3 regions of the Kitasatospora sp. NPDC090308 genome follow, and region 3 is predicted to be linked to each of the others. Evidence: predicted binding sites of a transcription regulator. Region 3 holds the regulator's gene; each other region holds the start of a gene.
The links. Region 3 encodes HrcA, which represses chaperone genes, less so after heat shock. Its sites were predicted from a motif close to TTNGCACTCNGNNNNNCNGAGTGCNAA; they were not measured.

Region 1: the regulator HrcA is predicted to act here: its motif matches at 5,731-5,757, upstream of groES (co-chaperone GroES).
Region 2: the regulator HrcA is predicted to act here: its motif matches at 4,533-4,559, upstream of groL (chaperonin GroEL).

Annotation. Positions count from the first base shown of each region.
Region 1 is NZ_JBIVXY010000009.1:215,831-222,983, reverse strand. Features, by position in the region: gene shbA (RNA polymerase sigma factor ShbA) at 1-583, opposite strand, end outside; gene ACIQVD_RS22045 (response regulator transcription factor) at 779-1,390, opposite strand; gene ACIQVD_RS22040 (WhiB family transcriptional regulator) at 1,926-2,252, shown strand; gene ACIQVD_RS22035 (LysR family transcriptional regulator) at 2,370-3,371, opposite strand; gene groL (chaperonin GroEL) at 3,534-5,168, opposite strand; gene groES (co-chaperone GroES) at 5,283-5,588, opposite strand; gene ACIQVD_RS22020 (hypothetical protein) at 5,847-6,161, shown strand; gene ACIQVD_RS22015 (methyltransferase domain-containing protein) at 6,184-7,153, shown strand, end outside.
Region 2 is NZ_JBIVXY010000002.1:73,732-80,884, reverse strand. Features, by position in the region: gene ACIQVD_RS04370 (ABC transporter ATP-binding protein) at 1-483, opposite strand, end outside; gene ACIQVD_RS04365 (hypothetical protein) at 648-1,277, shown strand; gene ACIQVD_RS04360 (DUF4031 domain-containing protein) at 1,307-1,594, opposite strand; gene ACIQVD_RS04355 (hypothetical protein) at 1,591-1,953, opposite strand; gene ACIQVD_RS04350 (Uma2 family endonuclease) at 1,976-2,557, opposite strand; gene groL (chaperonin GroEL) at 2,754-4,376, opposite strand; gene ACIQVD_RS04340 (cold-shock protein) at 4,700-4,906, opposite strand; gene ACIQVD_RS04335 (MoaD/ThiS family protein) at 5,467-5,745, opposite strand; gene thrC (threonine synthase) at 5,786-7,066, opposite strand; SAM riboswitch class I at 7,084-7,153, opposite strand, start outside.
Region 3 is NZ_JBIVXY010000001.1:789,597-796,749, forward strand. Features, by position in the region: gene dnaJ (molecular chaperone DnaJ) at 1-590, opposite strand, end outside; gene hrcA (heat-inducible transcriptional repressor HrcA) at 672-1,745, opposite strand; gene htpX (zinc metalloprotease HtpX) at 2,048-2,968, shown strand; gene ACIQVD_RS03445 (hypothetical protein) at 3,065-3,652, shown strand; gene ACIQVD_RS03450 (hypothetical protein) at 3,659-4,357, opposite strand; gene ACIQVD_RS03455 (DUF3097 domain-containing protein) at 4,620-5,465, shown strand; gene hemW (radical SAM family heme chaperone HemW) at 5,480-6,709, opposite strand; gene ACIQVD_RS03465 (AMP-dependent synthetase/ligase) at 6,779-7,153, opposite strand, start outside.

The sequences.
Region 1 (7,153 bases), on a different contig from region 3:
CGCGCTGGCGGGCCGGCAGGTAGGACAGCAGCTCCTTGATCCACTCGGCGTCGCTGGAGAGCAGCGCCCGCTCCTCGGGGCCGAGCGAGTCGTCCGGCGTCTCCGGCAGGTCGTCCGGCGGGATCACCGTCGAGCCGGGCCCGCGCATCGCGGCCCGCTGGAGGTCGGCGATCTTGTGCGCGGCGATCCCGTACACGAAGGCCTCGAACGGGCGCCCGGTGTCCCGGTAGCGGGGCAGCGCGCAGAGCACCGCGACGCACACCTCCTGGGCCACGTCGTCCACGTGGTGCCGGGCCCCGCCGGGCAGCCGGACCAGCCGGCCGCGGCAGTAGCGCAGGGCCAGCGGGAGCACGTAGCCGAGCAGCGCCTCGATCGCCGGGCCGTCGCCGCGGACCGCCGCCGCGACCAGTTCGGCCACCTCGGGCGACGTCCCCGCGCCGAGCACGGGCGGGCGGGCCGCCGCTCCCGACGGGCCGTCGGGTCCGGTCAACGGACCGCCCGGTGCCGACGACGGATCGGCAGCCGCACCCCCGGGGGCGGGCTGCACCGGGTCGGGCCCGGCGGCCTCCTCGTCGTCACGCATCGGTCCATGGTGCCTGGTCGGGCCGGAAAACGCGGCACCGCGTCCGGACTTGTGCATCGGAACGTTATCCGTCGCCGCGTGCACCGTGCCGCCTCCCCTGCCTGTCCGCTGGTCCCCGAGGTGCTCCACTACTCCATGGTGCAGCCTCGGGACCACAACGTCACACGTCCGAGCGAGCGCAGTTCGCGCGTCCGCTCAGCGGACCAGGCCCCAACGGAAGCCCAGCGCCACCGCGTGCGCGCGGTCCGAGGCGCCCAACTTCTTGAACAGCCGCCTGGCGTGCGTCTTCACGGTGTCCTCGGACAGGAACAGCTCGCGGCCGATCTCGGCGTTGGAGCGGCCGTGGCTCATCCCCTCCAGCACCTGGATCTCACGGGCCGTCAGGGTCGGCGCGGCGCCCATGTCCGGGCTGCGGAGCCGGCGCGGCGCCAGGCGCCAGGTCGGGTCGGCCAGCGCCTGGGTGACGGTGGCCCGCAGCTCGGCGCGCGAGGCGTCCTTGTGCAGGTAGCCGCGGGCCCCGGCGGCGACCGCGAGGGCCACGCCGTCCAGGTCCTCGGCGACGGTGAGCATGATGATCCGGGCGCCCGGGTCGGCCGACAGCAGCCGGCGGACCGTCTCCACCCCGCCGAGGCCGGGCATCCGGACGTCCATCAGAACGAGATCGGAACGGTCGGCCACCCAGCGGCGGAGGACCTCCTCACCGTTCGTCGCAGTGGTCACCCGGTCCACGCCGGGCACGGTCGCCACCGCGCGGCGAAGCGCCTCCCGGGCGAGCGGGGAATCGTCGCAGACGAGTACGGATGTCATGACCGTCGTCCTCCGCAGCAGATCCGCGTCACGTTGAGCCTCCTGGCTGGTACGAACCTCTCCGACACGGCCCCGGGACGGACCCGTTCCGATCGCCTCGCTGCGCGACCGGTCCCGATGTCCTGCGCCCTCTGACCGCCTCCGCACATCCAACGACCGTCACTCGAATGAGTTACGGCTTCACGTCCATCTCCACCACTGTACGTGGCCAACCCATCACGCAAGAGCCACCTCGCGGTGCACACGCCGCACTTTTGTGCAGCTCGCGCGCGGTGCCCGCGCCGCGCGCGCCCTCCGGAGGCGGTCCGCGCCCGGCGGGACACCCGATCGACGCAGCATCCGGGTTCAAACCTCTTGCCCCTTTTGTCCGTTTTTATAGCTTCTGTCAGGTCATTGACTGATTCGTCGGACTGTGGGTGACTTGTCGGTGTAGTGGGCGTAAGTCATATTTCCAGGTGTCCGTACCGGCCCGGTGCCGCCTCGCCGCGACAGTCGCGGCCGGCCGCCGGGTCCCGAGCCATGAAGGGAATGAGCCATGGCAGATTTCTCCCGCCTCCCCGGCCCCAACGCAGACCTCTGGGACTGGCAGCTCTCCGCCGCCTGCCGCGGCGTCGACAGCTCACTGTTCTTCCACCCCGAGGGCGAACGCGGCGCGGCCCGGACCTCCCGCGAGACGAGCGCCAAGGAGGTCTGCATGCGCTGCCCGGTGCGCGTCAAGTGCGCGGCCCACGCCCTCGCCGTCCGCGAGCCCTACGGGGTCTGGGGCGGCATGACCGAGGACGAACGCGAGGAGCTGCTCGGCCGCTCCCGCAACCGGCTGGCCGAGGTCCCGCTGGCGATGCCGCAGACCGTCCGGCGCTGATCCGCCGCCGCTCCCGCCGGTCCCCCGCACCGCAGCGGCCGTCCCCGCCGCCGCGGCCCGCGTCCCCGGCCGCGCCACCCGGACGCGTCGCCCGCCCGTCCCCGGTCGGCGCCGCGCTCAGCGGGCCGCGGCCGACGCCGCGAGCTGGTCCAGCATCAGCGCCACCGCCGGGACCTCCGCCAGGTCCGGCAGGGTCAGCGCCACCACCTCGCGCCGGGCCGGCTCGCCCGAGGCCACCCGCACCGGCACGGCCGCCACCCCCGGGTGCCGCACCGACTCCAGCGCCAGCCCCGGCAGCACCGCCACCCCCAGGCCCGCGCCGACCAGGCCCACCACCGCCGGGTAGTCGTCCGTGGCGAACTCGATGGCCGGCGCGAAGCCCGCGTCCGCGCACAGCTCCACCAGGTGGCCCCGGCACTGCGGGCAGCCCGCGATCCACTGCTCGGCCGCCAGCTCCGCCAGGTCCACCGGGTCGCCCTCGCCCCGGCCCCCCAGCGGGTGGCCCGCCGGGACGAGGCCCACCAGCGGATCGTCCAGCAGCGGGCGCACCACCAGCTCGGACCAGTCGTTCGCGGCCGCCGTCGCCGCCGCCTCCAGCGCCGCCTCGGCCCGCGCCTCGCGCAGCGTCGCGTGCGGGGACGGCAGGCTCAGCCCGCCCTGCGAGTCCGGGTAGCGGAAGGCCAGCGCGACCTCGCACTCGCCGCCGCGCAGCATCGCCAGCGCCTGGGTCGGCTCCGCCTCCACCAGCGAGACCCGCACCCCCGGGTGGGCCGCCCGCACCTGGGCCACCGACCGCGGCACCAGGGTCGAACTGGCCGTCGGGAACGAGACCAGCCGCACCCGCCCCGCCCGCAGCCCGGCGATCGCCGCGACCTCCTCCTCGGCGGCCGAGAGCCCCGCGAGGATGCCGTCCGCGTGCCGCAGCAGCACCCGCCCGGCCTCGCTCAGCTGCATCTCCCGCCCCGACCGCACCACCAGCGGGGTGTCCACCGCCTTCTCCAGCGCCTTCATCTGCTGGCTCACCGCGGGCTGCGTGCACCCCAGCTCCCGCGCGGCGGCGGAGAACGACCCGGTCCGGGCGACGGCGTGCAGGACGCGGAGGTGGCGGGCTTCGATCACGCCGTCAACTGTAGGGGAGGCGCGAAGTGCGCCGGGAACGCGAAAGCAGGGGCGCGAGGTCCCGGCGGTCCGGGCCGCGCACCACGGGGGTGCGGGGCCGGTCGCGCAGTTCCTCGCGCCCCTGCTTTCGCTGCGCCGCCTCAGCGGCTAGCGCTCGGTGCTTCAGTGGCTGTGGCCGTGGCCGCCGTGCGAGTGGCCGTGGCCGGCGCCCTCTTCCTCTTCCTTCTTCTCCACCACGAGGGTCTCGGTGGTGAGCAGCAGGGAGGCGATGGAAGCGGCGTTCTCCAGGGCGGAGCGGGTGACCTTGACCGGGTCGATGACGCCGGCCTTGACCAGGTCGCCGTACTCGCCGGTGGCGGCGTTGTAGCCCTGGCCGGGCTCCAGGTCGGCGACCTTGGAGGTGATGACGTAGCCCTCCAGGCCGGCGTTCTGGGCGATCCAGCGCAGCGGCTCGGCGAGCGCCTTGCGGACCACGGCGACACCGGTGGCCTCGTCGCCGGTCAGGCCGAGGCCGTCCTCCAGGACCTTCGCGGCGTGCACCAGCGAGGCGCCACCGCCGGCCACGATGCCCTCCTCGACCGCGGCGCGGGTCGCGGAGATGGCGTCCTCCAGGCGGTGCTTGCGCTCCTTGAGCTCGACCTCGGTGGCCGCGCCGACCTTGATCACGCAGACGCCGCCGGCCAGCTTGGCGAGGCGCTCCTGGAGCTTCTCGCGGTCCCAGTCGGAGTCGGTGTTGGCGATCTCGGCCTTGATCTGGGCGACCCGGCCCGCGACCTCGGCGGAGTCGCCGGCGCCGTCGACGACGATGGTCTCGTCCTTGGTGACGGTGATCCGGCGGGCGCTGCCGAGCACCTCCAGGCCGACCTGGTCGAGCTTGAGGCCGACCTCCTCGGAGACGACCTGGCCGCCGGTGAGGGTGGCGATGTCGCCGAGGATGGCCTTGCGGCGGTCGCCGAAGCCGGGGGCCTTGACCGCGACCGCGTTGAAGGTGCCGCGGATCTTGTTGACCACCAGGGTGGAGAGCGCCTCGCCGTCGACGTCCTCGGCGATGATCAGCAGCGGGCGGGAGCCGCCGGCCTGCAGGACCTTCTCCAGCAGCGGCAGGAGCTCCTGGATGGAGGAGATCTTGCCCTGGTTGATCAGGACGTACGGGTCCTCCAGGACGGCTTCCTGGCGCTCCGCGTCGGTGACGAAGTACGGGGACAGGTAGCCCTTGTCGAACTGCATGCCCTCGGTGAACTCGAGCTCGACGCCGAAGGTGTTGGACTCCTCGACGGTGATCACACCGTCCTTGCCGACCTTGTCGATCGCCTCGGCGATCAGCTCGCCGACCTGGGTGTCCTGGGCGGAGAGGGAGGCGACGGCGGCGATGTCGTCCTTGCCCTCGATCTCGCGGGCCACCGAGAGCAGGTGCTCGGAGACGGCGGCGACGGCCTTGTCGATGCCCTTCTTCAGGGCGGCCGGGCCGGCGCCGGCGGCGACGTTGCGCAGGCCCTCGTTGACCAGGGCCTGGGCGAGCACGGTGGCGGTGGTGGTGCCGTCGCCCGCGACGTCGTTGGTCTTGGTGGCGACCTCCTTGACCAGCTGCGCGCCGAGGTTCTCGTACGGGTCGTCGAGCTCGACCTCGCGGGCGATGGTCACACCGTCGTTGGTGATGGTGGGGGCGCCGAACTTCTTGTCGATGACGACGTTGCGGCCCTTGGGGCCGATGGTCACCTTGACGGTGTCGGCCAGCTTGTTGACGCCGCGCTCCAGCGAGCGGCGGGCGTCCTCGTCGAACTGCAGGGTCTTCGCCATGATCCCGTTTCCTCAGGGGTAGGTCTGCGTACGTGGAGCAACAACCGCGCCCCGGGCCCCTGTCAGTGCGACACGGATCCGGGGCGGGCTGGGACGTCTAGTTGTCGGACGTCTTTACTTCTCGATGATCGCGAGGACGTCGCGGGCCGAGAGGACGAGGTACTCCTCGCCCTGGTACTTCACCTCGGTGCCGCCGTACTTCGAGTACAGGACGATGTCACCGACGGCGACGTCGAGCGGCAGACGCTGACCGTCCTCGAAGCGGCCCGGGCCGACGGCCAGGACGACGCCCTCCTGGGGCTTCTCCTTGGCGGTGTCCGGGATCACCAGGCCGGAGGCGGTGGTGGTCTCGGCGTCGAGCGGCTGGACCACGATGCGGTCCTCGAGCGGCTTGATGGCAACCTTGCTGCTGGTGGTCACGTCCGAGCTCCCCTTCGGAGATTACGGGGTTGTCTAACAGGTAGGTGGCGATTGCGCGCGGCCGCCGTCGCGGGGGTCGGACACGCTTCATCGCGTTAGCACTCTCCCTGGGGGGAGTGCCAGGTATGACCTTAGGACGCCGTTAGCACTCAGTCAACCAGAGTGCCAACGAAGTCGCGTCCGAGTTTCCGTTCGACCCGGTCGGTTCCGAGTACGGGTACTCAGGCGGCGCGCGAATCCCCTTGCGACGATCGGGACATGACGAAGGAGCGCCCCTCCACGGGGCGGGACGTGTGGCACGCGGTGTGGTTGCTGGCGCTGGCGGTGCCGCTGCTGTGCGCGGTGCCCTACGCGGTCATGGTGCTGGTGTTCGCGCTGGCCGGGGCCGGGGAGCGCGGGGGCGGGGCGGGCCTGGCGGTGCTGCTGTGCGGCGCGGTGACGGCGCTGGGGCTGGGGGTGCCGGTGGCGTCGGTGGTGGTGACCGCCCGGCGGGGCTACCGGATCGCGCCGCTGGCGGTGGGGCTGGCCGGGCCCGCGCTGGCGGCGGCCGTGCTCGCGGTGCCGGCGCGCTGACCGGAGCCGCGACAATGGTGCGGTGGAGATCGAGTCGTTCCGGGCGCTGCTGACCGAGCAGGGGCAGGCGCTGCTGGCCGAGTTGCGGGGGTTCACGGCGGCCGGGGAGCTGGCGCTGGCGACCAGGATGCGGCGGGAGTACCCGGCGGAGCTGGTGCGGGCGGCGTTCGAGCAGGCCCGGTTGCGGCAGCGGGCGGAGGCGAAGTTCGGGGCGGACGCGGCGTCGATGTACTTCACCCGGCACGGGGTGGAGCAGGCGACCAGGCGGTCGGTGGCCGAGTGGCGGGCGGGGCGGTTCGCGGCGCTGGGGGTGCGGCGGCTGGCCGACCTGTGCTGCGGGATCGGCGGGGACGCGATCGCGCTGGCCCGGGCCGGGATCGCGGTGCTGGCGGTGGACCGGGACGAGCTGACCTGCGAGGTGGCGCGGGCGAACGCGGCGGCGCTGGGCGTGGCGGAGCTGGTCGAGGTGCGCCGCGCGGACGTCGCGGACGTCGACACCGCGGGCTTCGACGCGGTGTTCACCGACCCGGCGCGGCGCACCTCGAAGGGCCGGGTGTTCGACCCGGAGGCGTACTCGCCGCCGCTGTCCTGGGCGGTGGAGGCGGCCCGGCGCACCCCGTTCGGGGCGTTGAAGGTGGCGCCGGGCATCCCGCACGAGCTGGTCCCGGCGGGCGCCGAGGCGGAGTGGGTGTCGGACCGCGGCGAGGTCAAGGAGGCGGTGCTGTGGTTCGGCACGGCCGCCGCCGAGCCGTACCGGGCGACGCTGCTGCCGGGCCCGCACTCGCTGTCCGGCGGCGCGCTGCCGGACCCGCCGGTGGGCCCGGTGGGGCGCTACCTGTACGAGCCGGACGGGGCGGTGATCCGGGGCCGGATGGTCGCGGAGGTGGCGGAGCTGACGGGCGGCCGGCTGATCGACCCGATGATCGCGTACGTCACCTCGGACGAGCTGCGCCCGACGCCGTACGCGCAGGCGTACGAGCTGACCGACGTGC
Region 2 (7,153 bases), on a different contig from region 3:
GCCGATCGCGACCCGCTGCTGCTGGCCGCCGGACATGTCCTCCGGGAAGCGGTCGGCCAGTTCGGCGACGCCCAGTTCGGCGAGCACCTCCAGCGCCTCGGCGCGGGCGGTGCGGGCCGGGACGCCCTCCAGCTCGCGCGGCAGCGCGATGTTCTCGGCCGCCGTCAGGGACGGGATCAGGTTGTACGACTGGAACACGTAGCCCACCGAGCGGCGGCGCACGTCGGCCAGCTTCGCCCGGCTCAGCCCCGCCAGCGGGGCGCCCTCCACCAGCACCCGCCCGCTGGACGGCCGGTCCAGGCCGCCGGCCAGCGCCAGCAGGGTGGACTTGCCCGAGCCGGACGGGCCCATCACGGCCAGGAACTCCCCGGCCCGCACCTCCAGGTCGATCGGGTGCAGCGCGTGCACCTCGGCCGCGCCCCGGCCGTGCACCCGGCCGACCCCCTCCAGGCGCAGCACGGCCTGCGCGTTCGATCCGGTCATGGCTCCCCCTCGGAACAGCGGAACGTCTTGCATACCGAGTATGTATAGCGGCCGGACGGCGATGACTCAAGTCTGCGTCATAAGTCGGTGAACTACATATAAGCTGGGTCACATCCGCCCACCGCGACCGGGACGGCCCCGACCGGGGGAGCACAATGGCCGCCATGACCGCACCGCTGTCCGCGCGCTGGCACGACCTGCTCACCCGCTGCGGAGCCACCGCCGACCCCGAGCCCTACGCCCGCGACCTGCTCGCCCGCTGGGCCGAGCCGCAGCGCCGCTACCACACCACCACCCACCTGCAAGCCGTCCTCGACCGCGTCGACGAACTCGCCGCCCACGCCGACGACCCCGACGCCGTCCGCCTCGCCGCCTGGTTCCACGACGCCGTCTACCGCCCCGACCGCTCCGAGAACGAGGAACGCAGCGCCGCCCTCGCCTGCCGCGCCCTGCGCGAGGCCGGCCTGCCCGAACCCCTGGTCCACGAGGTCGATCGCCTGGTCCGGCTCACCGCCGACCACCACCCCGCCCCCGGCGACCGCAACGGCGAAGTCCTCTGCGACGCCGACCTCGCCGTCCTCGGCGGCCCGCCCGAGGCGTACGCCGCCTACGCCGCCGCCGTCCGCGACGAGTACTCCTTCGTCCCCCCGGACGCCTTCCGCGCGGGCCGCGCCGCGATCCTGCGCCAGCTCCTCGCGCTCCCCGCCCTCTACCGCACCCCCGAGGCCCGCGCCCGCTGCGACGCCCCGGCCCGCCGCAACCTGCACGCGGAACTCGCCGACCTCGAACGCTGACCCGCCCCGCACCGGTGCGGCACCGGACGCTAGCCGCGCGCCCTCCGCACCCGCAGCCCCGCCGCCGTCAGCCGGGCCACCAGCTCCCGGCTCCGCACCGGCGCCGCGCCCGGCACCGGCGCCCGCTCGCACCAGGCCGCCGGGGTGTCGAAGGGGGTCCCCCCGGCCGGAGGCCGGGGGAGGTCGCGGTCGAAGCCCTCCGCGGGGGCGCCCGACTCGGCCGCGAAGGCGTGCGGTTCCACCAACGGGACGTCACCGGCCAGGTGCGGCCACCGCCTGCCGCGGCCGGGCCGCTCCGGCGGGTCGACCAGGATCACACCAGCCCCCCGACCGGGGCCACCACCACGCCGCGCTTGCCGCACACCCAGTGCGGGTCCGGCCCCAGCTCGGGCTCGACCCCGAGCGCGTGCGGGTCGTCCTCCTCCACCGCGCACGCGGTGCACAGCGGCCACCGCCCGTACGACTCCAACAGCGCGTCCTGCACGTCCTGCGCGATCAGCCCGAGCACGAACTCCCGCCCGTCCGGCCACTGTTCGAGCCACCAGCGGCGGTGCGTCACGGCGTCCTCCACCAACGAGACGATCGCCGCGTCGGCGACGTCCCGGGCGGTGAGGTCGGCGAGGATCAGCGCCCGCGCGTTGTGCAGGGCGGTTTCGAGGTCGGGACTACTGGCCATCCGCCCATTGTCCCGCACCCGGCTACGGCACCGGGAAGCCCGCCGTGTCCAGCTCGATCCCGAACGGCTCGGGCAACTCGACCGGCTTGCCGAACGGCACCCGCACGCTCTGCCCGTACGCGCCGTCGGAGGGCTCGGAGTAGAGCGTCACCGTCGGCCCCGGCTGGTCGAAGCGGTCGATCAGCAGGTAGAGCGGGACGGGCGCGTGCGCGTAGCCCCAGAGCTTCTTCGTCCGGTCCTGCCGGGCCGTGCTGCGCGAGGTGATCTCGACGGCCAGCAGGACGTCCGACGCGTCGATCGGCACGTTGTCCTCCCCGGCGAGGAGCGTCTCGTCCACCACGACCAGGTCGGGGATGTACAGCTTCTCCAGCCTGGCGATCTGCGTTCCGAGCGTCTGGTAGACGCCGACCTCGTCGGACAGGTGCCGCACGAGGGCCCGGTGGATCTTCTCGGCGATGCGGTTGTGCTGATTGTCCGGCGGTGGCACCAACTGGATCCGGCCTCCCTCGATCTCGGTGCGCCAGCCCTCGGGGGCGTCCAGCTCCCGCCAGGTGTCCAGCAGGTAGGACCACTGCTGGTCCGACTCGACCGCCATGACCGCCATCGTCGGCCTCCCCTCTTCCTCATGACGCTGTTCGCCCTCAAGGTAGTCGGGCCCGAAGCCGCCGAAACCGTCCATGGCCCCAGCGTCCCACGAAGGGGTGACCCCGGCGAGAACGCCGTGAGGGCGGCCTCCCGAAGGAGGCCGCCCTCACGGCGTGAGACTGACCGATCCGGGCCGGTGGGAACCGGCGGGCGGATCAGAAGTCCATGTCACCGCCCGGCATGCCGCCGCCGGCGGCCGCGGCGGCCTTCTCCGGCTTGTCGGCGATGACGGCCTCGGTGGTGAGGAAGAGCGCCGCGATGGAGGCGGCGTTCTGCAGGGCGGAGCGGGTGACCTTGGCGGGGTCGATGATGCCGGAGGCGATCAGGTCGACGTACTCGTTGGTCGCGGCGTTCAGGCCGTGGCCGGCGGGCAGGTTGCGGACCTTCTCGACCACGACGCCGCCCTCGAGGCCGGCGTTGGTCGCGATCTGCTTGATCGGGGCCTCCAGGGCCACGCGGACGATGTTGGCACCGGTGGCCTCGTCGCCCTCCAGCTCCAGCTTCTCGAACGCGACACCGGCCTGGAGCAGGGCGACGCCACCACCGGCGACGATGCCCTCCTCGACGGCGGCCTTGGCGTTGCGCACCGCGTCCTCGATGCGGTGCTTGCGCTCCTTGAGCTCGACCTCGGTCGCGGCGCCGGCCTTGATGACGGCCACGCCGCCCGCGAGCTTCGCCAGGCGCTCCTGGAGCTTCTCGCGGTCGTAGTCCGAGTCGGAGTTCTCGATCTCGGCGCGGATCTGGTTGACCCGGCCGGCGACCTGGTCGCTGTCGCCGCCGCCGTCGACGATGGTGGTCTCGTCCTTGGTGATGACGACCTTGCGGGCGGTGCCCAGCAGGTCCAGGCCGGCGTTCTCGAGCTTGAGGCCGACCTCCTCGGAGATCACGGTGCCGCCGGTCAGGATGGCGATGTCGCCGAGCATGGCCTTGCGGCGGTCGCCGAAGCCCGGGGCCTTGACGGCGACGGACTTGAAGGTGCCGCGGATCTTGTTCACGACCAGGGTGGAGAGGGCCTCGCCCTCGACGTCCTCGGCGATGATGACGAGCGGCTTGCCGCTCTGCATGACCTTCTCCAGCAGCGGGAGGAGGTCCTTGACCGAGGAGATCTTGGAGTTGGCGATGAGGATGTACGGGTCCTCGAAGCTCGCCTCCATGCGCTCCAGGTCGGTGGCGAAGTAGGCGGAGATGTAGCCCTTGTCGAAGCGCATGCCCTCGGTGAGCTCGAGCTCAAGGCCGAAGGTGTTGCTCTCCTCGACGGTGATGACGCCTTCCTTGCCGACCTTGTCCATGGCCTCGGCGATGAGCTCGCCGATCTGGGTGTCGGCGGCCGAGATGGAGGCGGTGGAGGCGATCTGCTCCTTGGTCTCCACGTCCTTGGCCTGGGCCAGCAGCTGGTCGGAGACGGCGGCGACGGCCTTCTCGATGCCGCGCTTGAGGGCCATCGGGTTGGCGCCGGCGGCGACGTTGCGCAGACCCTCGCGGACGAGCGCCTGGGCCAGCACGGTGGCGGTGGTGGTGCCGTCACCCGCGACGTCGTCGGTCTTCTTGGCGACCTCCTTGACCAGCTCGGCGCCGATCTTCTCGTACGGGTCCTCGAGCTCGATCTCCTTGGCGATGGAGACACCGTCGTTGGTGATCGTGGGGGCGCCCCACTTCTTCTCCAGGACGACGTTGCGACCCTTGGGGCCGAGCGTGACCTTCACGGCGTCGGCAAGCTGGTTCATGCCACGCTCAAGGCCGCGGCGGGCTTCCTCGTCAAAGGCGATGATCTTGGCCATCAGAAGTGGTCCTCCGGGACACGGTCGACTGCTCGGACCAAGGGGTGCCCGCGACGGACGGCCCAGGAGAGCGGGGGTCCCTTCCCCTACCGCTTCCGGGGCCTCACCGGCCCGGTCCGTTTGTCACTCTCACGCTGTGAGTGCTAACGCCAATGATTAGCACTCTGGGGTGGCGAGTGCAAGCCCATTCGGCCCCCGCCGACCGCCCCGCCGGGAAACCCGCTGGTGGCCCGGGCGGCCCCGGAAAGCCCGCGGGCCCGCCCCGGACGCGTCGCGTCGGGGGCGGGCCCGCGGTTTCGGTGCGTGCGGGTCTGCCGGGGCCGTCAGGCGCCGGCGGCGCGGACCATGTCGGCCTGCGGACCCTTCTGACCCTGCGAGATCTCGAACTCGACCCGCTGGCCCTCTTCCAGGGTGCGGTAGCCGTCCATCTGGATCGCGCTGTAGTGGACGAACACGTCCGCTCCACCGTCGACCGCGATGAAGCCGTAGCCCTTCTCGGCGTTGAACCACTTGACGGTGCCCTGAGCCATTCCGAACTCCCCTTGTGCTGTGCTGGGCCCTTCAGAGATCCGCAGGACGCGGACCCGGAGGTCTGGAAGACCGGCCTGGGGACTCCCCCCCGTACGGCGCAGCCTCTGTCGCGGCTGAATGTATCCGGATATGCGCCCTCTGCAACAGGCCCAATTTCCGGGGAAACCCGCCACCCGGCGGGGGATGTCCCGGGCGAAAGGCGCATCCGCCGACAATTGCGGCGGGACATAACGGACGCGTCACCGCAAAACGCCGGAACAATTCTGACGGCGGCCTGACAGAAGGCGGGGAAAGCCGCCCGGCGCACGTCTCGGGGCGCGGGACGGGAGGCGGCCCGGCCGGGCGGGGCGCGGTGCGGTAATCGAGGATTGAACCGGGCCGGGGAGGGGAACGGCCCTGCCCGGCACTCTACTCCCCGGGCCCCGGCGGAATTCCGGCGGCCCGCCGGACGGGAGAACCGCAGGTGCGCGGCCCATTGGCCGCGGTACGCACGGAGCCGCCGCCCGGTCCGGGTAATTGAATTCCGGACCGGGCGGCGGCTGCGGGAATGCGGGCCGGGTCAGCAGCCGCCGGCCACCGCCGGAATGATCGACACCGAGGCGCCGTCCTTGATCTCGGTCTCCAGGCCCTCGGCGAAGCGCACGTCGTCGTCGTTCACGTACACGTTGACGAAGCGGCGCAGCTTGCCGCCGTCGTCCAGCAGCCGGGCGGCGATGCCGGCGTGGTTCGCCTCCAGGTCCGCGATGACGGCGGCCAGGGTGGCGCCCTCGGCGGTCACCTCGGCGGCGCCGCCGGTGTAGGTGCGCAGGATGGTCGGGATGCGGACGGTGGCGCTCATGCGGTGCTCCTCGGGGCGTGGGGTGTCCTACGGCTGGGGGTCAGGCGGTGGCGAGGCCGGCGGCGCGGAAGGACTCCAGCGTCGGGCGGATCACGGCGGTCATGCCGGCGTCGGCGACCGCGTCGAGGGTCTTGAGGCCGTCGCCGGTGTTGATCGCGACGGTCTCCTTGGACGGGTCGAGCAGGCCGTTCTCGACCAGCTTCTTCAGCACGCCGACGGTGACGCCGCCCGCGGTCTCGGCGAAGATCCCCTCGGTGCGGGCGAGCAGCTTGATCGCCTCGACCACCTCGGCGTCGGTGACGTCCTCGACCGCGCCGCCGGTGCGGCGGGCGATGTCCAGCACGTACGGGCCGTCGGCCGGGTTGCCGATCGCCAGCGACTTGGCGATGGTGTCCGGCTTGACCGGCTTGATCACGTCGCGGCCGGCCTTGAAGGCCGCGGAGACCGGGGAGCACCCCTCGGCCTGGGCGCCGAAGATCTTGTAGGGCTTGTCCTCGACCAGGCCGAGCTTGATCAGCTCCTGCAGGCCCTTGTCGATCTTGGTGAGCTGGGAGCCGGAGGCGATCGGGATGACGATCTGGTCGGGCAGCCGCCAGCCGAGCTGCTCGCAGATCTCGAACGCCAGGGTCTTGGAGCCCTCGCCGTAGTACGGGCGCAGGTTGACGTTCACGAAGCCCCAGCCCTCGCCGGCCGGGTCGCCGATCAGCTCGGAGCAGAAGCGGTTCACGTCGTCGTAGTTGCCGTCGATGCCGACCAGCTCGCCGCCGTACACCCCGGCCATCACGACCTTGCCCTGCTCCAGGTCGTGCGGGATGAACACGCAGGACTTGAAGCCGGCCCGGGCGGCGGCGGCGCCCACCGCGCCGGCCAGGTTGCCGGTGGAGGAGCAGGAGAGCGTGGTGAACTCGAAGGCCCGGGCGGCCTCGATCGCGCAGGCCACCACCCGGTCCTTGAAGGAGTGGGTCGGGTTGCCCGAGTCGTCCTTGACGTGCAGCTGCGCGGTGAAGCCCAGCTCGCGGCCCAGGTTGTCGGCCTTGACCAGCGGGGTCCAGCCCGGGTTCAGGTTCGGCTTGCCGGCCACGTCGGCCGGGACGGGCAGCAGCGGGGCGTAGCGCCAGATCGACGCCGGGCCGGCCTCGATCCGCTTGCGCAGCTCCTCGGCGTCGTAGCCCGTGTAGTCGTAGGCGATCTCCAGCGGGCCGAAACACTCGGGACAGGCGAAGTCCGGGCCGAGCGGGGAGCGCGCACCGCACTCGCGACAGGACAGCGCGGTCGCCGGACCGAGGTCGACGGTGGTGGGTGCGGCGGTGTCAACAGCCATGGTGGCGAGGCCCTTTCTCCTCATCTTCCCCGGATCGCGGTCGCGTCCGGGACGGAATTGGCACCTGTCCCGCCGGGCCTGCAGGCC
Region 3 (7,153 bases):
ACGACGGTGCCGAAGCCCTGGCACTGCGGGCAGGGGCGGGAGGTCATGACCTGGCCCAGGAAGGACCGGGTGACCTGGGAGACCTCGCCCTTGCCGCGGCACATGTCGCAGGTCTGCGCGGAGGTGCCGGGCGCGGCGCCCTCGCCGTTGCAGGTGGTGCAGGTGACGGCGGTGTCGACCTGGAGTTCCTTGGTGGTGCCGAACGCGGCCTCCTCCAGGGTGATCTCCAGCCGGATCATGGCGTCCTGGCCGCGGCGGGTGCGCGAGCGGGGGCCGCGCTGGCCGGTCGCGGCGCCGAAGAAGGCGTCCATGATGTCGGAGAAGCCGAACCCGGCCGCGCCCGCGCCGAAGCCGCCCGCGCCGCCGCCGTTCGGCGACAGCGGGTCGCCGCCGAGGTCGTAGACCTGACGCTTCTGCGGGTCGGAGAGCACCTCGTAGGCGGCGTTGATCTCCTTGAACCGCTCCTGCGTCTTCGGGTCCGGGTTGACGTCCGGGTGCAGTTCACGGGCGAGGCGCCGGAACGCCTTCTTGATCTCGTCCTGCCCCGCGTCGCGTCGGACGCCGAGTACCGCGTAGTAGTCCGTGGCCACCAAATGCTCCGGTTTGTTCCGCCTCTAGAAGTGCCTGCGACAGCACGCTGCTTGTTGCGCCGTTCCGCTGCGGCCGCGCCGTTACGACTCCGCCAGGATCTGGCCGACGTACCGTGCCACCGCGCGCACCGCCCCCATTGTGCCCGGGTAATCCATCCGGGTCGGACCGATCACTCCCAGCTTTGCCACGCTCTGGTCGCCCGAACCGTAACCGACGGAGACCACCGACGTGGAATTGAGCCCCTCGTGCGCGATCTCGTGGCCGATCCGGACCGTCATCGCCGAGTCCGCCGTCTCGCCCAGCAGGCGCAACAGCACCACCTGCTCCTCCAGCGCCTCCAGGACCGGCCGGATGGTGAGCGGGAAGTCATGGCCGAAACGCGTCAGGTTGGCGGTGCCCGCCAGCATGATCCGTTCCTCGTTCTGTTCGGCCAGCGCCTCGAACAGGACCGTCAGCACGGTGCTGACGGCGGGCCGGTCGGCGGGCTCGAAGCTCGCCGGCAGGTCCTCCAGGACGGTCGGCACCTCGGGCAGCCGGCAGCCGCCCGCCATGCCGTTGAGCCTGGCCCGCAGGTCTCCGAGCAGGGCCTCGCCGACCGGGGCCGGGCAGTCGACCATCCGCTGTTCGACCCGGCCGGTGTTGGTGATCAGCACCAGCATCAGCTTGGTCGGGGTGAGCGACACCAGTTCGATGTGCCGCACGGTGGAGCGGGTCAGCGACGGGTACTGGACCACCGCGACCTGCCGGGTGAGCTGGGCGAGCAGCCGCACCGTCCGGGCCACCACGTCGTCCAGGTCGACCGCGCCCTCCAGGAAGTGCCGGATCGCCCGGCGCTCGGGGGCGGTCATCGGCTTGACCTCGGCGAGCCGGTCGACGAAGAGCCGGTAGCCCTTGTCGGTGGGGATCCGGCCCGCGCTGGTGTGCGGCTGGTGGATGTACCCGTCGTCCTCCAGCGCGGACATGTCGTTGCGGACCGTGGCCGGGGAGACGCCGAGGTTGTGCCGCTCCACCAGGGCCTTGGAGCCGACCGGCTCCTCGGTGCCCACGTAGTCCTGGACGATCGCCCGGAGCACCGCGAGGCGCCGCTCGTCGAGCGGACGGGCGGTCGGGCGCGTGTCGATCAGTCGGCCGTCGGGCTTGCCGTCGTCCGGCATGGGGCACGCACCTCCGTCGTCGTCCGTTGACCCGGTGTCTGACCCGGCTTGGCACTCCACTGGTCAGAGTGCCAGGACCGTACCTGCCAGTGTACGGCCCGGGCCTGACGGCAGGAACGGTCCGCCCCCGTGATCCTGGACCGAAGGACCGGCGACGCGCCCGGGACGTGTCGCTTTCCCACCGAATTCCCATCGTTTCGGATGGTGCCCGCGGGCCCGCCCGGTGGCAGCATCGAAGGCGAGCGGGGCGGACGGCGCGGCAGCGCGGTCCGGCACCGCGCGAGGCACGAGGAGGAGCAGCGATGTCGGTGCCACAGCACTCCAGGTTCACCCCCGACCGCGGGCTGACCGGCCGGATGGTCACCACCATGTTCCTGATCGGGCTGGTCTACGTGGGCTTCACCGGCCTGCTGATCGTGCTGCTGCGCGGCGCCTGGCCGCTGGTGGTGCTGATCTCCGGCGGCCTGTTCGTCGCGCAGTTCTGGTTCTCCGACAAGATCACCGAACGGGCGATGGGCGCCCACCAGGTCACCCCCGAGCAGTACCCGCAGCTGCACGGCGCGGTCGACCGGCTGTGCGCGCTGGCCGACATGCCCAAGCCGCGGGTCGCGGTCGCCGACAACGACATGCCCAACGCCTTCGCCACCGGCCGCAACCCGCAGAACGCGGTGATCTGCGTGACCACCGGCCTGCTGCGCCGGCTGGAGCCGGAGGAGCTGGAGGGCGTGCTGGCCCACGAGCTGTCGCACGTCGCGCACCGGGACGTCGCGGTGATGACGGTGGCCGGGTTCCTCGGCGTGCTGGCCGGCGCGATGACCAGGATCGCCCTGTACGGCGGCATGATGGGCGGCGGCAACCGCAACAGCAACGACCAGAACGCGGCGATCGCCATGGTGCTGATCCCGCTGGCCTCGATGGTGGTGTACGCGATCAGCTTCCTGCTCACCAGGCTGCTGTCCCGCTACCGCGAGCTGGCCGCCGACCGGGCCGCCGCCCAGCTGACCGGCCGGCCCGCCGCGCTGGCCTCGGCGCTGACCAAGGTGACCGGGCAGATCTCCGCCATCCCGACCAAGGACCTGCGCCAGGCCCAGCCGTACAACGCCTTCTACTTCGCCCCGGCGCTGAGCGCCAGGGAGACCGCCTCCCAGCTGCTCTCCACCCACCCCTCGCTGGAGCAGCGCCTCGCCCAGCTGCGGAAGGTCTCCGACGAACTCGGGCACTGAACCCGCCCCCGCCGGAGCGACCGCGGCCACCGCGGCCACGGAAATCACCGAAGTCACCCGAAGTCACACCAAGTCACCGAAGAAGGAGCTCGCGGCGTGGGATTCCTGGACGCCCTGTTCGGCCGGACCAAGCCGGTGAAGCCCGATCTCGACCAGCTGTTCGGCATCCCGTCGGCGGCGCTGACCCTGCAGGCCGCCAAGGGGTTCCTCCCGACCGGCCTGGGCTCGGTCTGCTTCGCCGCGGTCGAGGGCGCGGCCTTCACCGAGGTGCAGCAGCAGGTGCGGGCGCTGCTGGACGCGGACACCGGGCGCGGCGGCGTCCCCGTCGAGGCGTCCCGGGACGGGTACGGGTACTCCTGGCTGCTCTCCCGGCACACCCCCGAGGAGCTGCCCGACCTGGTCAACGACCTGCACGCGGTCAACAGCGAGCTGGAGGCGAACGGTTTCGGGCCGCAGCTGCTCTGCTCGCTGGTCGCCTTCCGGGACGCCGAGGGCCGCTCGCTGGCCCTGGTGTACCTGTACAAGCGCGGCACCTTCTACCCGATGTGCAAGGTCGCCGGGCAGGAGAAGCGGGACAACCCGCTGGAGATCGAGGTCTCCCACCTGCTCCGCGACGACCTGCGGATCGAGCCGGACCTCTCCCGCTGGTTCCCGGTCTGGGGCGCGCCGGGCCTGGAGGACTGACCCCCGTCAGTGCGCCCGGGCCCGGTACGCCTGCACGGCGGCGTCCAGAACGGTCTGCAGGTCGTCGGTCGGCCGGTCGGTGCCGACCTGCTGCACCGTCAGGACCACGTCGCCGAACCGGACGAACGCGGTCTCTTCGACCCACGGGTGGACGCCGTCGGGCGGCGGCATCGAGGTGATCCGCACCCGCAGGCTGTCGCCGACCTGGATCGCGGTCGCGCTCTCCTGCAACACCGAGCCGTCCACCAGCACCGTGCTGAAGTCCGCGCAGCGTCCGACCGCCGCACGAACCGCGTCCAGGGCGGCGGCCGCCCGTCCGAACGGGTAGCGGTCGAGCACCTCCTGCCCGCCCCAGCCGAAGTCGTCGTCGCCGACGGGTTGGCGCTCCAGGCCCACCGCGACGTCCTCCAACGGCTTGGCGTGCGTGGTCAGGAAGGACGTGATGCCCAGCTCGGAACAGGGCATCGACTCCAGCGGCTCGGTGTTCGGCACGTAGGTGGAGGCGGCGCGCGGCGCGCGGGTGGTGGTCGACTGCACCTCCGAGGTGTTCAGGGTGAAGCCCTTCGGCAGCCGGTCCGCCGTCAGCAGGTCCGCGCGCAGCGACGGCGGCGCCGGATCGGCCTTCTTCGAGCCGTCGGCCGTACAGGCCGTCCCGCCCAGCAGCAGCACTGCGGCGACCGCCGCCACCTGCCAGCGCCCGTTCATCGTTCCGTCCCCGCTCCTGCGTGATCATCGGAGTGTGATCGTCGGGCAATGTCCCACACCGGTGACGGCCTCCCGCTCCCGGGGTGGCACCCGTGACCGACCGGACCGCGCCGGATCCACCTCGGCGACACCACGGCCGCCCACCTCGACGGCCTCGATGGCCGGGCCCGCACCCTCGCCCCGCCGACGTCCTCGCCACCGCCGCCCCCGCAACCGTGCTGACGCGACGTCAGGCCGACCGACGTTTCGTAGACTGCGATCCATGCGGAGCAGGGAGTACGGGCCGGATCTGACCCCGCCGTGGAAGCGGCAGCAGCCCGCGCCGGAGGTGGCGGCGGAGCGGGACCTGGTGGTGGAGGAGGTGGCGACCGGGTTCTGCGGGGCGGTGGTGCGCTGCGAGCGGACGGCCGAGGGGTTCACCGTCACGCTGGAGGACCGGTTCGGCAAGCACCGGGTGTTCCCGCTGGTGCCGCGCGGGTTCCTGCTGGAGGGGCGGGTGGTGACGCTGGTGCGGCCCGCCGCGGCGGCGCCGGCCGCGCCGCGCGGTCCGGGGCGCACGGCGTCCGGTTCGGTCGCGGTGCCGGGGGCGCGGGCCCGGGTGGCCCGCGAGTCGCGGATCTACGTCGAGGGCCGGCACGACGCCGAGCTGGTCGAACGGGTCTGGGGCGACGACCTGCGGATCGAGGGCGTGGTGGTGGAGTACTTGGAGGGCGTGGACGACCTGCCCGCCATCGTCGAGGCGTTCGCCCCCGGCCCGGGCCGCCGGCTGGGCGTGCTGGTCGACCACCTGCTGCCCGGCACCAAGGAGCACCGGATCGCCGCCCGGGTGACCGGCGAGCACGTCCTGGTGGTCGGCCACCCCTACGTCGACATCTGGCAGGCCGTGAAACCCGCCGGGCTGGGCTTCGCGGCCTGGCCGGAGGTGCCGCGCGGCGAGGTGTGGAAGGAGGGCGTCTGCCGCCGGCTGGGCTGGCCGGTGGACACCCCCGCCGCCTGGAAGCGCATCCTCGCCTCGGTCGACGGCTGGAAGGACCTGGAGCCGGAACTGCTCGGCCGGGTCGAGGAGTTGATCGACTTCGTCACGCTGCCGGGTGGCGGCGGGGCCTGAGTCCCCGGTCCGGGTCAGTCGACCAGGTCGCGGACCACCCCGTCCGCCAGCAGCCGTCCGCGCAGGGTCAGCGCGGCCCGGCCCGCCGCGTACGGGGCGGGCTCCAGCAGTCCGTCGGCGAGGGCCCGGTCGGCGGCGGCCCGGCCGTCGGGGGTGAGCAGGTCGAGCGGGCAGCCCTCGGCGAGGCGCAGTTCGAGCAGGATGCGCTCGACCCGGCGGTCCTCGTCGGCCAGCACCTCGCGGCCGAGGGCGGGGGTGCGCCCCTCGGCGAGGGCCTGGGCGTACGCGGCGGGGTGCTTGGCGTTCCACCAGCGGACGCCGCCGACGTGGCTGTGCGCGCCGGGGCCGGCGCCCCACCAGTCGGCGCCGGTCCAGTACAGCTCGTTGTGGCGGCAGCGGCCCTCGGGGGTGGTGGCCCAGTTGGAGACCTCGTACCAGGCGTACCCGGCGGCGGTCAGCGCCCGGTCGGCCATCAGGTAGCGGTCGGCGTGCACGTCGTCGTCGATCATCGGCAGTTCGCCGCGCTTGACCCGGGCGGCGAGGCGGGTGCCGTCCTCGACGATCAGCGAGTAGGCGGAGACGTGGTCCGGGCCGGCGCCGATCGCCGCGTCCAGCGAGGCCTGCCAGTCCTGGTCGGACTCGCCGGGGGTGCCGTAGATCAGGTCCAGGTTGACGTGGTCGAAGCCGGCCGCGCGGGCCTCGGCGACGCAGGCCTCGGGGCGGCCGGGGGTGTGGTGGCGGTCGAGCAGGGCGAGCACGTGCGGGCGGGCGCTCTGCATGCCGAAGGAGATCCGGTTGTAGCCGCCCGCGCGCAGTTCGGCCAGGTAGGCCGGGTCGACGGACTCCGGGTTGGCCTCGGTGGTGACCTCCGCGCCGGGGGCGAGGCCGAACTCCTCGCGCAGCGCGGCCAGCATCCGCACCAGGTCGCGGGCGGGCAGCAGGGTCGGGGTGCCGCCGCCGAGGAAGACCGTCTCGACCGGCAGCTCGGTGTCGCCGAGGACCCGGCGGGCCTGCCGGATCTCGGCGATCACGTTGTCCGCGTAGGTCTCCTGCGAGGCGACCGCGCCGGAGGAGCGCAGTTCGGTGGCGGTGTAGGTGTTGAAGTCGCAGTAGCCGCAGCGGCTGGCGCAGTACGGCACGTGCAGGTAGAAGCCGAACGGCCGCTCGCCGAGTCCGTGCAGGGCGTGGGCGGGCAGCGAGCCGTCGGACGGCACCGGTTCGCCGTCGGGGAGTGCGGAGGGCATGCGTCCATTGTCCGGTAGCGGCCGGCGAAACCCGAAAAGGGTCCGCCGGCCGCACCGGACGGGCGGGGCTCAGGCCTCGTTGGTGCCCGCGTACATCGCGCTGACCTCGTCGGCGTACGTCCGCTCGACCACCGGGCGCTTGATCTTCAGGCTCGGGGTGAGCTCGCCGTGCTCGATGTCCAGGTCGCGCGGGAGCAGCGCGAACTTCTTGATCGTCTGCCAGCGCTGGAGCTCGCCGTTGAGGCGCTTGACGAAGCCGTCGATCAGCTCGACGGTGGCCGGGTCGGCGACCACCTCGGCGTACGGCTTGCCGGCCAGGCCGTGCTCGGCGGCCCACGGCATGATCACCGTCTCGTCCAGGCCGATCAGCGCGGTGCAGTAGTTGCGGCCGTTGCCGATCACCAGGATGTTGCTGACGAACGGGCAGATCGCCTTGAACTTGCC